Regions from separate parts of the Limnoraphis robusta BA-68 BA1 genome, predicted to be linked through region 3. Evidence: riboswitches for the same ligand, from Rfam matches in the RefSeq annotation. Region 3 holds a riboswitch; each other region holds the start of a gene.

Region 1 (4,442 bases), on a different contig from region 3:
CGTCGAGCGTACCTATCGCGGGATTGAAATTATAGAAACCCAAGGCTTACCGACGCAAAATTATTCAATCGCCGTCTTGGGTGAAAAGTTTCTACTCGTGACAACCGATGCAAACGCCACAGATCGCACCATTGATACTTTTCGCGGAGAAGCCTCCATTGCCAAAACCACAGGTTATGCAAGTGCGATCGAAAAAATTAAAACTTCCCGAGCTTTTGCAGAAATTTATCTGAATATTCCGGTGGCTGCGAGTGTCGCCTCTTTCACCTCCGCTCAACCCATTGCGCCCGAAAATTTAGAAAAATTGCAGCAGCATCAAGGATTTGCCAGCAGTGTGGTTTTAGAATCAGGAGGAATTGGATTTAAAGGCATTTCTTGGTACAAACCGAGTAGTCAAAAAACCCTAGTGGTTGAAAACAAATCTCAGGATATGCTGCGACGGATTCCGAATGATGCCATCATGGTCATGGCAGGCGGAAATTTGCAGCGATTGTGGCAAGATTACAGTAAAGATGCGGCTTCAAATCCGATTGCACCTTTAAGTCCAGAAGCGCTCAGTTCCAGCTTAAAAAAAGCCACTGAGATGGATTTAGAAAAAGACTTTTTGAGTTGGATGGGCGGAGAATTTGCACTATCATTAATTCCAGCAATTCCGAACAAACAAACCCCACAAAAGTTTTCGGCGGGATTGGCTTTGATGCTCGAAACCAGCGATCGCAAAGCGGCTGAAACGACTTTAGAAAAGTTGGATCAGGTGATGAAGTCCAAAAAATTTCAGGTAGAATCTACTCAAATTCAAGGCAAACCTGTAATCCAGTGGACCTCTCCCTACGGTGGATTTAGTGTAACTCGTGGCTGGCTGGATGAAAATGTGCTGTTTGCCACCTTGGGAGCGCCTGTGGCTAATCAAATTTTACCTTTACCTTCAGAAGTGATTAGCTCAAATCCCTTATTTAAGGAAACGCTACCCACTGAATTGAGTCCAAATAATGGCAGTTTCTTTGTGGATGTCGAACGAGTCTTTGATCGGCGAAATCTGTCTTTACCTCAGCTTCCTCCCCAACAAGCGATTTGGATGAATGCAATTCGTTCCATTGGGGTAACTGCCGCAGTCGTTAGCGATCGCAGCACTCGTTATGATGCTTTTGTCAAAATCAAAGATGATGTTCTACCCACTTTACCTGCACCGACTCAGCCAACGCCGACTCCCCAGGATGAAAACACACCACCCGAATAGAACGACGGTTCTGCTCAATTGCTCAAACTGGCTTCCGTATTTTTACATAAAAAATTTCAGAAGATCATACTTGCTGTTTAACTGAAAATTAGGGAATTAACGGAGGCAGTTCCCACAAAAAATTGTTACGGTGAAAAGACTTGGGGCAATCCCTCTGTTTTTTCATTTCCGAAAGGAATCGAGTTAAAAAATGTTAATTTTTACACTGATGATTCGGGGCTATATTTTAATCGGTCTGGTGTTTTTTGCTCACTGTCTCAAAATATTCCTCAAAGATCAATCAACTCCCAAAACTGACACCAGTTCTTGGATAGTTCTCGGACTCGCCACCCTATTATGGCCGATTACTTTGCCATTATCCTACCTTGAACGTGAAGCCAATGGGCATCGTAGCGATCGCTATACTCATGTTGAGGAGATTCAACTTAATAAACCCACCGTGCAGTATCGTCTTTCTGCGCCGCCCTTGGTTGAACGTCAAAATCCTCAACTCAGTGCTTCCCCATCTGATAACAAATATTTCAATAACACGAACAACATTGCCTAACTTCCTCTCAAACAACTTCGATCATCTACCTCCGCTTAATCTTCCTCTTTTCAATTAATTTTGATTTCAACTGTAAATAAACGCAGCAATTGCTCCTATCTGTGATATTGTTTAGGGATAGATCGGTTCTGATAGGGGTCAGCTATCAGACTTAAGGGGGAAAGTCCAGTGGAAATCTGGCGCTGTCCCGCAACTGTAATGAGACGCTTGCACGTTCTCAGAGTCAGAATGCCCGCCGATCATCTCAGTCCACCGTGAGCGCGTCTGCGAGGTACAGATAGTGTTGAATGTGATTTTTTTTGATTGCTGGCAATCTAGACTTCCGCCGCTACATCGGGAAGTTAATAATTTTCAACAGTTTAAATCCAGATCTTAACTCACCTTTCCCCCTGGCTGGCTAACAGTTATTGGGGTCTATTTTTGTGTGGAAAGCAAGTTAATCAAGGGAGGAACTGCTTTCCTCAGCAGGTTGTTTTATTCTCATTAAAATTGAATTCAATCAAGATGTCTAAACTCAGAAATTTTCAACTCAACTCTTCTATTGCTGTCGGCTTATTATTAAGTCTCAGCCTGATGATTACCGCTTCCCCCGCCAGCGCTCATCATGCTTTTGGCGGTGAAACCCCTTCAAATTGGCTGGAAGGATTTCTCTCGGGTTTAGCCCATCCCGTCATCGGTTTAGATCATTTTACCTTTGTTGTGGCTATCGGGTTATTCGCTGCACTCAAAGGTTCTACAGCCGGCTTTTTCATTCCCTTCTCGTTTATTTTAGCAACTCTTAGCGGAACCGGACTTCATCTTTTCAATGTTAATTTACCTGTTCCAGAAGTGGTAATTTCGGCTTCTGTACTCGCGTTTGGAATCTTGCTCACCCAGAAAAATAGCCCCAATTTAGTAGGGTTAATTAGCCTCAGTATTATCGCTGGAATTTTTCATGGTTATGCTTACGGAGAAGCCATTGTTGGGGCGCAAATGACACCGCTCATTGCCTATTTATCAGGCTTTGCTCTTGTGCAACTGATTGTTAGTTTAATAGCTTATCAAATCGGACGATTCACTCTGAAAACCATTCCGGATCAACCCAATCTCAATCTGCGGTTTGCTGGATTTACAATCTGTGGTGTAGGTGCGGCTTTTCTAGCAACAACATTGCTCGGTTAATATCTTCAATCAACTGATTCTCACCTGTAAAAAATCCTCAAAAAACGCTATGCACAAAATACCCGTTACCGTCGTGACCGGCTTTCTCGGAGCAGGTAAAACCACCTTAGTTCGTCATCTTTTGCAAAATAATCAAGGACGGAGAATTGCCGTTTTAGTGAATGAATTTGGGGAAATGGGAATAGATGGGGAACTCTTACGTTCCTGTCAAATTTGCGAAGAAGACGAAACCCCAGAAAATAATATTGTCGAACTAACAAACGGCTGTTTATGCTGCACGGTTCAAGAAGAATTTTATCCGACGATGCAGGAACTTCTCAAGCGACGTGATAAAATTGATTGTATTCTGGTTGAAACCTCTGGATTAGCCTTACCTAAACCCCTGATACAAGCGTTTCGTTGGCCGGAAATTCGCAATAGTGCAACCGTTGATGGGGTTCTGACGGTAGTGGATGCTCAAGCATTAGCTGCGGGGACTTTGGTGGGAGATTTAGAAGCTTTAGAAGCTCAACGCCAAGCTGATCCGAATTTAGAACATGAAACGCCCATTGAAGAGTTATTTGAAGATCAATTAGCTTGTGCGGATCTGGTTTTATTAACAAAAACCGATTTAGTAGATGAAAATTCGTTAACTAAAGTTCGAGAATGGTTACACCGAGAACTTCCCGCAGGTGTGAAAATTGTTTCTTGTCAGCAAGGAGAGATTGATACTAATCTTTTGTTGGGGTTTAATGCCGCAGTCGAAGACCATTTAGAAAGTCGTCCGAGTCATCATGATCACGAAGAAGAACACGAACATGATGATGAAATTAATGCAGTACAGTTTATTGTTGATCAAGCCTTTGAACCGAAAACTTTAATTGAAAAATTACAAGAATTAGTTCAACAACAGGAAATTTATCGAATAAAAGGCTTTGTTCATGTTCCAAATAAACCGATGCGAATGGTATTGCAAGGCGTCGGAAATCGTTTTGATTCCTTTTATGATCGTCTTTGGTTGAGTGATGAACTTCGACAAACTCGCTTAGTCTTTATCGGACGAGAATTGAATTTAACTCAGGTTGAACAAGCCATTTTGAACGGATAACTCTGATTGTTCAATATCTTGCAGACGCTCAATAGAAAGTCTCTTAGTTTTGCTTTTGTAGAGGCGCTCTTGAAGAGTGCCTCAAAAAATTATCTAATATGAAATACTTATAGCAGTTTTCAGTTCTGTTTGGGTAGAAACCCGGTTTCTAGCAGAAACCGGGTTTCTGGTTTGTACCTCATAGGAGCGCACACCGCTATAAATATTTGCTACAGATTTACACTGTTCCCCAGTGTAGCATTATGTTCCGTATTTCATATAAAATTTGTTGGATTTCTTTTTCTATTTCTTTGTGTTCTTTGTCTCTTTGTGGTTAAATAAGGCTTTATCCTTGTAAAAATACCAGAACTCACTGCTATTTTTTATCCAAAAAACCCAAGTTTTAGAGTCAAGAATGCGTCAGTCTTACA
Region 2 (4,442 bases), on a different contig from region 3:
ATCAGGGAAAGACAGCGCCATTGCATCATCGACTTGAAATTTAGCATCAATTTCTGCGGGTGTCAACTCCTGGGCGCGTTTGACTTGTTGGGGGCTAATCGTCACTCCAGTCACAGAAAATCCGTAATCTTTGGCTAAAATACGACTACTTCCGCCTATTCCACAACCCACATCTAACAGCGTTGTTCCTTGGGGTAATTTGTCTAAACCGCCCCAACGCACCATCTCATCTACAAAGTCGATTTTGGCTTGTAAAAAGTCTTTTCGTTGCGGGGGGGAACCATAATGACCGAGGTGGATATGTTCGCCCCAATAGAATTCTAAAATACCATCTTCCGTCCATTGATCGTAGGAATTGGCAACCGAATCAGAGGATTGATAACGGCGAGGGGTAATTAAGTACAAGACAATACCGATGGTCAAGATAATCAGGAAAAGTCCCAGGATGTTAACGAAATTCATTGAAAGAAAGGATTGATATTTTTTGACGATTTGACTCTTAATTTAGCACGAAGTTAGAGTCCTTGAGAACTGAAAGACTGTTGTTCGGGGAAAAACTGAGGAGGAATACAAGCAATAATTCCTTTTCTCAGAAGTTCTGGTCGTTTTTTGTACGCTAACTTCTCCTGGGGAGTCATTGCATAATATTGGTTCGCACAATCTAAAACAGAATCAACTGCATTTTCCGCCGGAAGATCTCCGAAGATATAAGTGGGTTTATTCTCAGCAGAAAAAGCAACAACACAAGCCCGTTTGCAAGCACTCATACAACTCACAGCTTGAATCAAAAATCCTGGCTTTAATTCTCTGATTTCTGAGAATTCAGAGAGTTTTTGCAGCAGTTTTTCGCCGCCACTTTCCCCGACTCGTTTCCCTGATTCCCAGGTACTCGCACAGCTTGTACAGACAAAAATGGTGTGTTTAGTCATTATAATTTTTCAGGTGAACCACAATGGAACACCCGGTTTTTTTGAAGACAATGAACGGTTAGCAATTCAACCTCAAGTCAGTTGATTTGCTGAAAGCAGAAGTGATGCTTCTAAGTAAAAACCTACTGTAGCGGGATATCAAAAGCTAAGTAAGCCGTATTACATCGAGAAAAACGTAACGGATTGAATCTTGACATCCTCTCCGCCGTAAACAACGGAGATTCCAAACATCACTGTTTGGGCTTCCTCTTTCTATGAGTTGACTTACAAGGATTGGGTTTCCCCGCCCAAGCAGAGATCAGTCTCTCGGGAGGCGTTGATTTCCATCTGCCCGACGGTATTTTAAAAACAGATATTAAGCGGAAAAACGGATTAAGCTACGTGTGAGAAGCCTAGATTTATGCGTTTTACAGTCAAGTTAATCCGTTAATCTATTTCTTATCCGTTTCTTGATTTGATAGCTGTTTTAATGCAGATTTTAGAATGTTTTTGGCGGCGTTTTCATCCCGGTCTGCTACATACCCACAGTGAGGACATTTGTGAGTCCGGGTGCTGAGAGTTTTGACAACCTTCTCACCGCAGTTTGAACAATTTTGAGACGTGTATGCAGGTTCAACGGCAATCACCGGAACCCCATAAATTCTCCCAAAATATTCCAACCATTCTCTAAATCTGTACCAAGCAGCATCGTTAATTGACTTGGCTAAATGATGATTTTTAACCATGTTCCGTATCCGTAGATTTTCTATCGCTACCAAGTCGTTAGACTGTATGACGTGTTGGGCCTGTTTACAAACCAAATCATTACGTCTGCGTGAAACTCTTAGATGCGCCCTACCTAACCGATTCCTGGCTTTTTTACGGTTTTGGCTTCCCTTTTTTTTTCGAGATAATCGACGTTGCAGCTTTTTAATTCGTCGCTCATCTTTTCTTAGAAAACGGGGATTCTCTACCTGTTTACCTGTTGAATCAGTGTAGAAATGGTTTAAACCGACATCCAAACCTGTTTGTTTGTTACTGAGTTCTTTGTTTTCCTCCCTTTCATGGTCTATCAAAAATTGAGCATAGTAACCATCGTGCCTTCTAATCACCCTAACCCGTTTAATTTGTTGGAGTTGATAGAAGTGCAAATCTCGACTTCCCCAAAGCTTAAATGTCCCCGCTTGAAACTTGTCGGAAAAGGTTAAATAGCGTCTATCCTCTGAAAGTTTCCAGCCCGAAGTTTTGTACTCAACTGATGCTCGGACTTGGTACTTTTTAAATTGGGGAAAGCCTTTTCGACCTGGTATTTTTTTCCGACAATTTTGATAAAATCGTTCAATTTAAAACAGATAGGATAAGGATTTAACGGATTAAGCTATCTGTGAGATGCCAAGATCTATGCGTTTTACAGTTAAGTTAATCCGTTCTTCCGCTTCTCTATCGGTTTTTAAATGGATGCCCATGCTCTCTCTGCGTGTGCTTGTCGAGCCATAGAATTGAGTTGGTTTACCCAGGGAAAACTCCGATTGTCTGACAACAGTTTGCAGTAGGTATAAGCATCGTTACGACTTTTGATTTGACCGTCTATCCATGCTTTAATGATGCTATTGCGAACGAAACGACCAGTACGAATAGCTTCATCTAACTTTTTGTACTGGGCAACAGTTCCTTGTAGCTTCATTTCATAGACAATCATGTTTATCATTGTCGCTCCACGATAAGTTATTGTAGCATACAATAATCCGTCGTGAACGACGGGGCTTTAAACCTGTTTTTTATTGGTAAAAAGACTAATTCAAACACTATCTGTACCTCGCAGACGCGCAAATTAAACAACAATAATCGGCGGGCATCCTGACTCTGAAACTTAATATAAGCCTCATCACAGTTGCGGGACAGCGACGGATTTGCACCGAACTTTCCCCCTTGCGTCTAATGACTGCTCCCCATTAGAACCGATAAGCTGAATGATATCATAAAAATCCCAAAATGAGATCGAAAGATTGAAAACGATAAAATTGAAGCAACACCCTAGAAAGAGAAGTGTCGTTATGGCGAACCCACTTAAATCCCAAACTATTTTAACCTCTATTCCTCCTTTGGAAAATGGCGATCGCTTAACTCGCCCCGAATTTGAACGACGTTACAATCAAATGCCCAATATTAAAGCCGAATTAATTGAAGGAGTCGTATATATGGCATCCCCTTTGCGACATAAACAGCAGGTCAAACCCCACAGTCAAATTATCACTTGGTTAGGCGTTTATCAAGCGGCTACTGCGGGTATTGATTTAAGTATTGAACCAACAGTTCGTTTAGATTTAGAGAATGAACCCCAACCCGATGGAGTGTTATTAATTGAAGCTGAAAAAGGCGGAAAAACTCAAATCACTGAGGAGGGTTATCTTGTCGGTTCACCCGAATTAATAGTAGAAATTGCCGCCAGTAGTGTATCTATTGATTTAGGAGATAAAAAACGAGTTTATCGACGCAATGGAGTACAAGAATATCTCGTTTGGCAATCCTATGAAAATCAATTCAATTGGTTTGTGTTAGAAAACGGAGAATATATTCAGTTGCAACCTGATGATGCAGGTATTATTCGCAGTCGTGTTTTTCCGGGGTTATGGTTAGCAGTGAATGAGTTATTAGCCGGGAACATGAAACAAGTTTTACAAGTATTGCAAAGGGGGTTAGAAAGCGTTGAACATCAAGCCTTTGTTGAACAGTTAGCACAGCGTTAATTTTTCAGACTTTAGAGAATGGAACCCATTTCAAAAAACATCGATTTCCCTGTTTTTCCGTAATTTCAGCACCCAAACGTTGATAAAAATTCAATCCGCGAATATTTCGACTATCTGCATTCCAGGCCAGATGAGTACAATCATTTTCTATCGCAATTTCAGCCAGATGATTCATTAACATTAACCCCGCACCCTGACTCCTGCTATCTTCGTCAATATACAAATCATCTAACCAAATACTCGGCTGACCCATATAGGAGGAATATCTAAAAGCATACAACGCAAAGCCGATTTCCCGTTCAAAGTTCTCGACAAATACAACGTAAGAAAAAGGAATTTTCCCAAATAGGGTTTTGCGAATTTTGTCTTCAGAAACTTTCAACACACCCGAAAACCCCCCAATATTACGATCAAACTCTGACTTCTTCTGAATAAACGAAAAAATCAGCGAAACATCCTCTACAGTAGCCGATCTAATATTCATATTTAAGTCAAAATAGAACCCCCTAACATTCGTTGATACCGTCGGTTTAACTCCTGCTGCATTAACGGCCAACGGTTTAACGTTTCATCCTTTTCTATCACTTTTTGCGCCGCATCTCTTGCCAATTCTAACACCTCCCGATCTTCAACTAAACTCGCTAAGACAAAATCCGGTAATCCTGACTGACGAGATCCCAAAACTTGACCTGGCCCCCGCAACTGCATATCCATTTCAGCGATAAAAAATCCATCTTGAGACTCTGCAAGAACCTCTAGCCTTTCTCTGGCTTCTGGCGTTGAACTT
Region 3 (4,442 bases):
ATTCGCCAAAGTCTGGACTTGTCTGTTATTTTGTCAACAGCAGTTGAACGGTTGCAGCAATTTTTGCAGGTTGATCGCTTATTGATCTATCAGTTTGACTTTGAATGGTCTGTTCCTCCAGGCGAATGTATCCTAGAACGAGAAGGGGAAACAGAGGAACGAAAGCGAAATACTTCACCCCCTCGACTCCCGACTTCCTCTGGTTTGTCTTCAGTTAACAGCAATAGTCGCAAAGGATGTGTCACCTACGAAGCTCGTTCGTCTGATCAAATCTTGTCTGTTCTTCACTTAAGCGAAGCAGATAGCTGCTTTTTTGAAAAGCCAGAAGCTCAAGCAAAATTTACAAAAAGTCAGGCGTTTTTGATGATTCAAGATGTGGAGAATACCTATCAATCTTCACCCTGTTTTTTGGCGTTTTTAAAACAGATTAAAGTTCGCTCAAAGCTGGTTTTTTCAATCATTGTACAAAATCAATTGTGGGGATTATTAATCGCCCATCAATGTTTCCAACCCCGTTCTTGGACTGAGGATGAAAACAAGTTTCTCGCTCAAATAACCGAACATTTATCGATCGCAATTTATCAAGCCCAACTCTACGCCCAACTCCAACAGCAAAAGCAAACCTTAGAGCGACGAGTTACAGAACGCACACAAGCCCTTCACGACGCCTTATTAGCGGCTCAATCTGCCAATCGAGCGAAAAGCGAATTTTTAGCCACCATGAGCCATGAATTGCGAACGCCGCTCACCTGTGTCATTGGGATTTCAGCTACCCTATTACGTCTTTATTCTAACAGTGAAGAACTGCCAAAAATTCCCCGAGAAAAGCAGCAAGAATATCTAAAAAAAATTCACGACAGTGGAGAACATTTATTAGAACTAATTAACGATATTCTCGAACTTTCTCAAGTAGAAGCCGGAAAAACAGTCTTACAAATCAGTGAATTTTCTCTAACTAAACTCGCTCAACAGAGTTTATATTCCTTTCGAGAAAGAGCGCAAAAACAGGATATCATCCTCACCAGTGATATTCAGATAAAACCCGATCAAGATAAATTTTCGGCTGATCAACACCGAGTCAAACAAATTTTATCCAATCTATTAAGTAATGCGATTAAATTCACCCCAGAAGGCGGACGAGTTACTCTACGAGTTCGAGTTGATGGGAACACAGCGATTTTGCAAATCCAAGATACTGGAATTGGAATTCCCGAGGAACAACAACCTTTATTATTTGAAAAGTTCCAACAACTTGATTCTTCCTATCGTCGTCAATATGGCGGAACAGGTTTAGGTTTAGCGTTGACCAAACAATTAGTTGAACTTCATGGAGGAGCGATTAGATTTACCTCAACTGAAGGTATCGGTTCTAAGTTTACCGTTCACCTTCCCGCTCTACCTAATCTCTCTCCAAATTCTCAGCAACGAGTGAAAGCTTCTTCATTCAAAACCTCACTACAAACAATATACACTAATAACCCACGAGGTCGGTTTATCCTGATTGAAGATGATGAAGAAACAGCAACACTAATCTGTGAAATTCTAACGGCGGCGGGTTATCAAGTGGTTTGGTTAGTAGAAGGATTAACCGCACTCGGACAAATTGAATTGTTACAACCGACAGCCCTTATTGTTGATATGTACATAGCGGGTCAAGATGGTTATGAAATCATTCACCACCTAAAAAACACCAAAGCTACACAACAAATCAAAATTTTAGCAATCACAACTGAAACTGAATCTACATCTCCAGAAAGTGTCTTAATCACTCAGGCTGATGATTTTATTACCAAACCCATTCAACCGAATCAGTTACTTAATAAAATTATCAGTTGGGAGGCGCGAGAATAAAGATTAAACTTGTCCATCGCTTCAATTATGTTGATTCGTTACATTTGCAGCAAAATCCACTCAACTTGCTATGCTATAAAAGTTATTACTCAGTAAACAGTAACCTGTTGGGAAACTCCGGTTAAAATCCGGGGCTGTGCGGCAGCTGTAAGTCATGGACTCGCCAATTGACAAGCCAGAATGCCAACTCGTTACAGACCACTCTACATCCTGCCAAGCACAGGAAAGGGGCTTAAATGCTTATTAGTCAAACTCAAAATTTCAACCTCAGTCTTCCCCCTTTACCCTTGCAACGTCCTTTGTTGCTGATCGGACATGGGACTCGCGACACCGAAGGCCGCCAAACCTTCCTTGATTTTGCCGAAGCTTATCAAGCCCTTGACCATTCTCGTCCCGTTGTTCCCTGTTTTCTCGAACTCACAGGCCCAACTATTCAAGAAGGCATTGAACGCTGTCTCAAACAAGGCTACACTGAACTTTCAGCCTTACCTCTGCTCTTATTTGCAGCCCGTCACAACAAATTTGATATTACCAACGAACTTGATCGCGCCCGAGAAACCTATCCGCAACTCAAGTTTCATTATGGGCGTCATTTCGGTATCAGTCCCCTGATTTTTGACTTGTGGAAAACTCGTTTAGCAGAACTTGATCGCCCTGATATTGATCGTTCTGAAACCGTTATCCTCTTTGTAGGGCGGGGTTCTTCTGATCCTGATGCCAATAGCGATGTCTACAAACTCGCTCGAATGGTGTGGGAAGGAAGCGGTTATCAAACCGTCGAAACCTGTTTTATTGGAATTACTCACCCGCGTCTAGAAGAAGGCTTCCGTCGCGCCCGTTTGTATCAGCCCAAACGGATTATTGTCTTGCCTTATTTCTTGTTTACAGGCCTGTTAGTCAAGAAAATTTTTGATATCACCGCCCAACAACAAGAACAATATCCCGATATTAGCATGACTTGTTTGCCCGAAATGGGCATTCAACCCGAACTGTTGCAACTCTTACGCGATCGCGAAATTGAAACCCAACTCGGTCAAGTTCAGATGAACTGTGAAGCCTGTAAGTTCCGGTTAGCAGCCGTTGCTGGCGACTCACACAGTCATCATCATCACGATCATCACGATCACCATCATCACAGCCATGATCACGGTCACTCCCATGAGGCTGTTGACCCCTATGCCGATCCGCAGCAATATCATCAACGCATTTGGCAAACCCCATAATACCCTGAAACTCTTTCTCAGCGAAAATTCATCTCAGTGAGATTCAATAGATAATTAGTTTGGATCTACCCCCCCCTCATGCTCCGCTTATGCAGTCTTAGAGGGGGTTTTGTTAACTACAGCCAAGATCAAAAGTAATATGAAATCGAAAAAATAATGCTATAAAAGGCAAAAGGCAATATTGATAACAGGTACGGGTAATTTATGAATTACCCCTTCACTGAAAAAACCGATGATTGACTACAATCCCCTACGCGAACTTCTCGCTGCTGCACAATGGAAGCAAGCAGATGGTGAAACATATCGATTAATGCTGAAAATTGCAGGTAAACAGGCGACGGCTTACTTAGATATCGAGAGTTTTGAAAAGTTTCCCTGTAATGATCTTCAAATGATTGACCAACTCTGGACAACACACAGCAATGGAAACTTTGGGTTCTCTAAGCAAAAGCAAATCTATCAACATTTGGGGGGAAACAAAGAGTATAACCAGAACATTTGGAATACTTTTGGCGATAGCATGGGTTGGAGAAGGTCAGGAAAATGGTTAGAATACAATGAATGTTGGCACACTCAACCCCCACTTGCCGTATTTTGTCGGGTTGAGATTGATATCGAAGGTTGGGATATATTGCGCTCATGGTTCTGTCGAAGCAGGGAGTCTGCAATGTTGTTTGCTACTCTAGTATCCAGGTTGAACGACTGTGGCTTATAACTTCTATTCTGTACCCGAACTCAACAAAACCTTCTAAACCGGGTTTCTCTACAAAAAATTTAGCCGATCAGCTAAATTAGCAAGAAACCCTGTTTCTGATAGGGATGCAAGATCTAATATCATGTCCGACTAATCAATAATGATTCTGTAGGGGCGGGTTCAGTCAATATCTTTAGCACTACTCCGAGATTGAGATAAACCCGCCCCACCTCATAACTTTCTATTGCAACTTTTGGGTTAAATTCCAGCAACCATTGCGATGCTCAAAAATATAAGCCCCAGGTTCTCCATAAGTGCGAACAAGATATTCTTCTTCACCCACTTGAGGATCATAAGCATACTCAGCTTTAATATAGTCTACTCGAAAGGTGTTGTTGTTAAAGCGTATAAAGTCAATTTGCAAGCGAGTATAGGGACTATTATCAACACTAGAAGGCACCAATTGAACCCAACGGTAATCTCTCAAATCTATGCTAAACTCATCATCTTTTTTACTTATAACTTCTATGAGAATACTAGGATTTTTATAGTCTCGGACTTCAATAGTATCTGCTGTATAAGTAAAACGTGTTTCCTTCCCTTGGTAATCTTGACCCCGCACAAAATGCTCAAAAAAGCTTTTGTATTCATCAGGTGAACAATATTGAGGTAAA

Evidence for each region. A riboswitch is a leader RNA that binds a small molecule or an ion and turns the genes downstream of it on or off. The one in region 3 is predicted to bind cobalamin.
Region 1: another riboswitch for cobalamin. It lies ahead of VB836_RS04860 (HupE/UreJ family protein); the one in region 3 lies ahead of VB836_RS06945 (sirohydrochlorin chelatase).
Region 2: another riboswitch for cobalamin. It lies ahead of VB836_RS23885 (RNA-guided endonuclease TnpB family protein); the one in region 3 lies ahead of VB836_RS06945 (sirohydrochlorin chelatase).

Annotation. Positions count from the first base shown of each region.
Region 1 is NZ_JAYGHR010000006.1:79,091-83,532, reverse strand. It holds gene VB836_RS04870 (DUF3352 domain-containing protein) at 1-1,237, shown strand, start outside; gene VB836_RS04865 (hypothetical protein) at 1,428-1,784, shown strand; cobalamin riboswitch at 1,891-2,038, shown strand; gene VB836_RS04860 (HupE/UreJ family protein) at 2,289-2,945, shown strand; gene cobW (cobalamin biosynthesis protein CobW) at 2,995-4,032, shown strand; gene VB836_RS04850 (hypothetical protein) at 4,421-4,442, opposite strand, start outside.
Region 2 is NZ_JAYGHR010000081.1:43,635-48,076, forward strand. It holds gene VB836_RS23870 (methyltransferase domain-containing protein) at 1-462, opposite strand, end outside; gene VB836_RS23875 (DUF1636 domain-containing protein) at 516-929, opposite strand; partial or broken gene VB836_RS23880 (RNA-guided endonuclease InsQ/TnpB family protein) at 1,361-2,251, opposite strand; partial or broken gene VB836_RS23885 (RNA-guided endonuclease TnpB family protein) at 2,365-2,607, opposite strand; cobalamin riboswitch at 2,739-2,886, opposite strand; gene VB836_RS23890 (Uma2 family endonuclease) at 2,963-3,655, shown strand; gene VB836_RS23895 (GNAT family N-acetyltransferase) at 3,660-4,139, opposite strand; gene recG (ATP-dependent DNA helicase RecG) at 4,142-4,442, opposite strand, start outside.
Region 3 is NZ_JAYGHR010000010.1:35,025-39,466, forward strand. It holds gene VB836_RS06940 (hybrid sensor histidine kinase/response regulator) at 1-1,851, shown strand, start outside; adenosylcobalamin-variant (AdoCbl-variant) riboswitch at 1,946-2,045, shown strand; gene VB836_RS06945 (sirohydrochlorin chelatase) at 2,088-3,074, shown strand; gene VB836_RS06950 (GUN4 domain-containing protein) at 3,307-3,789, shown strand; gene VB836_RS06955 (hypothetical protein) at 4,010-4,442, opposite strand, start outside.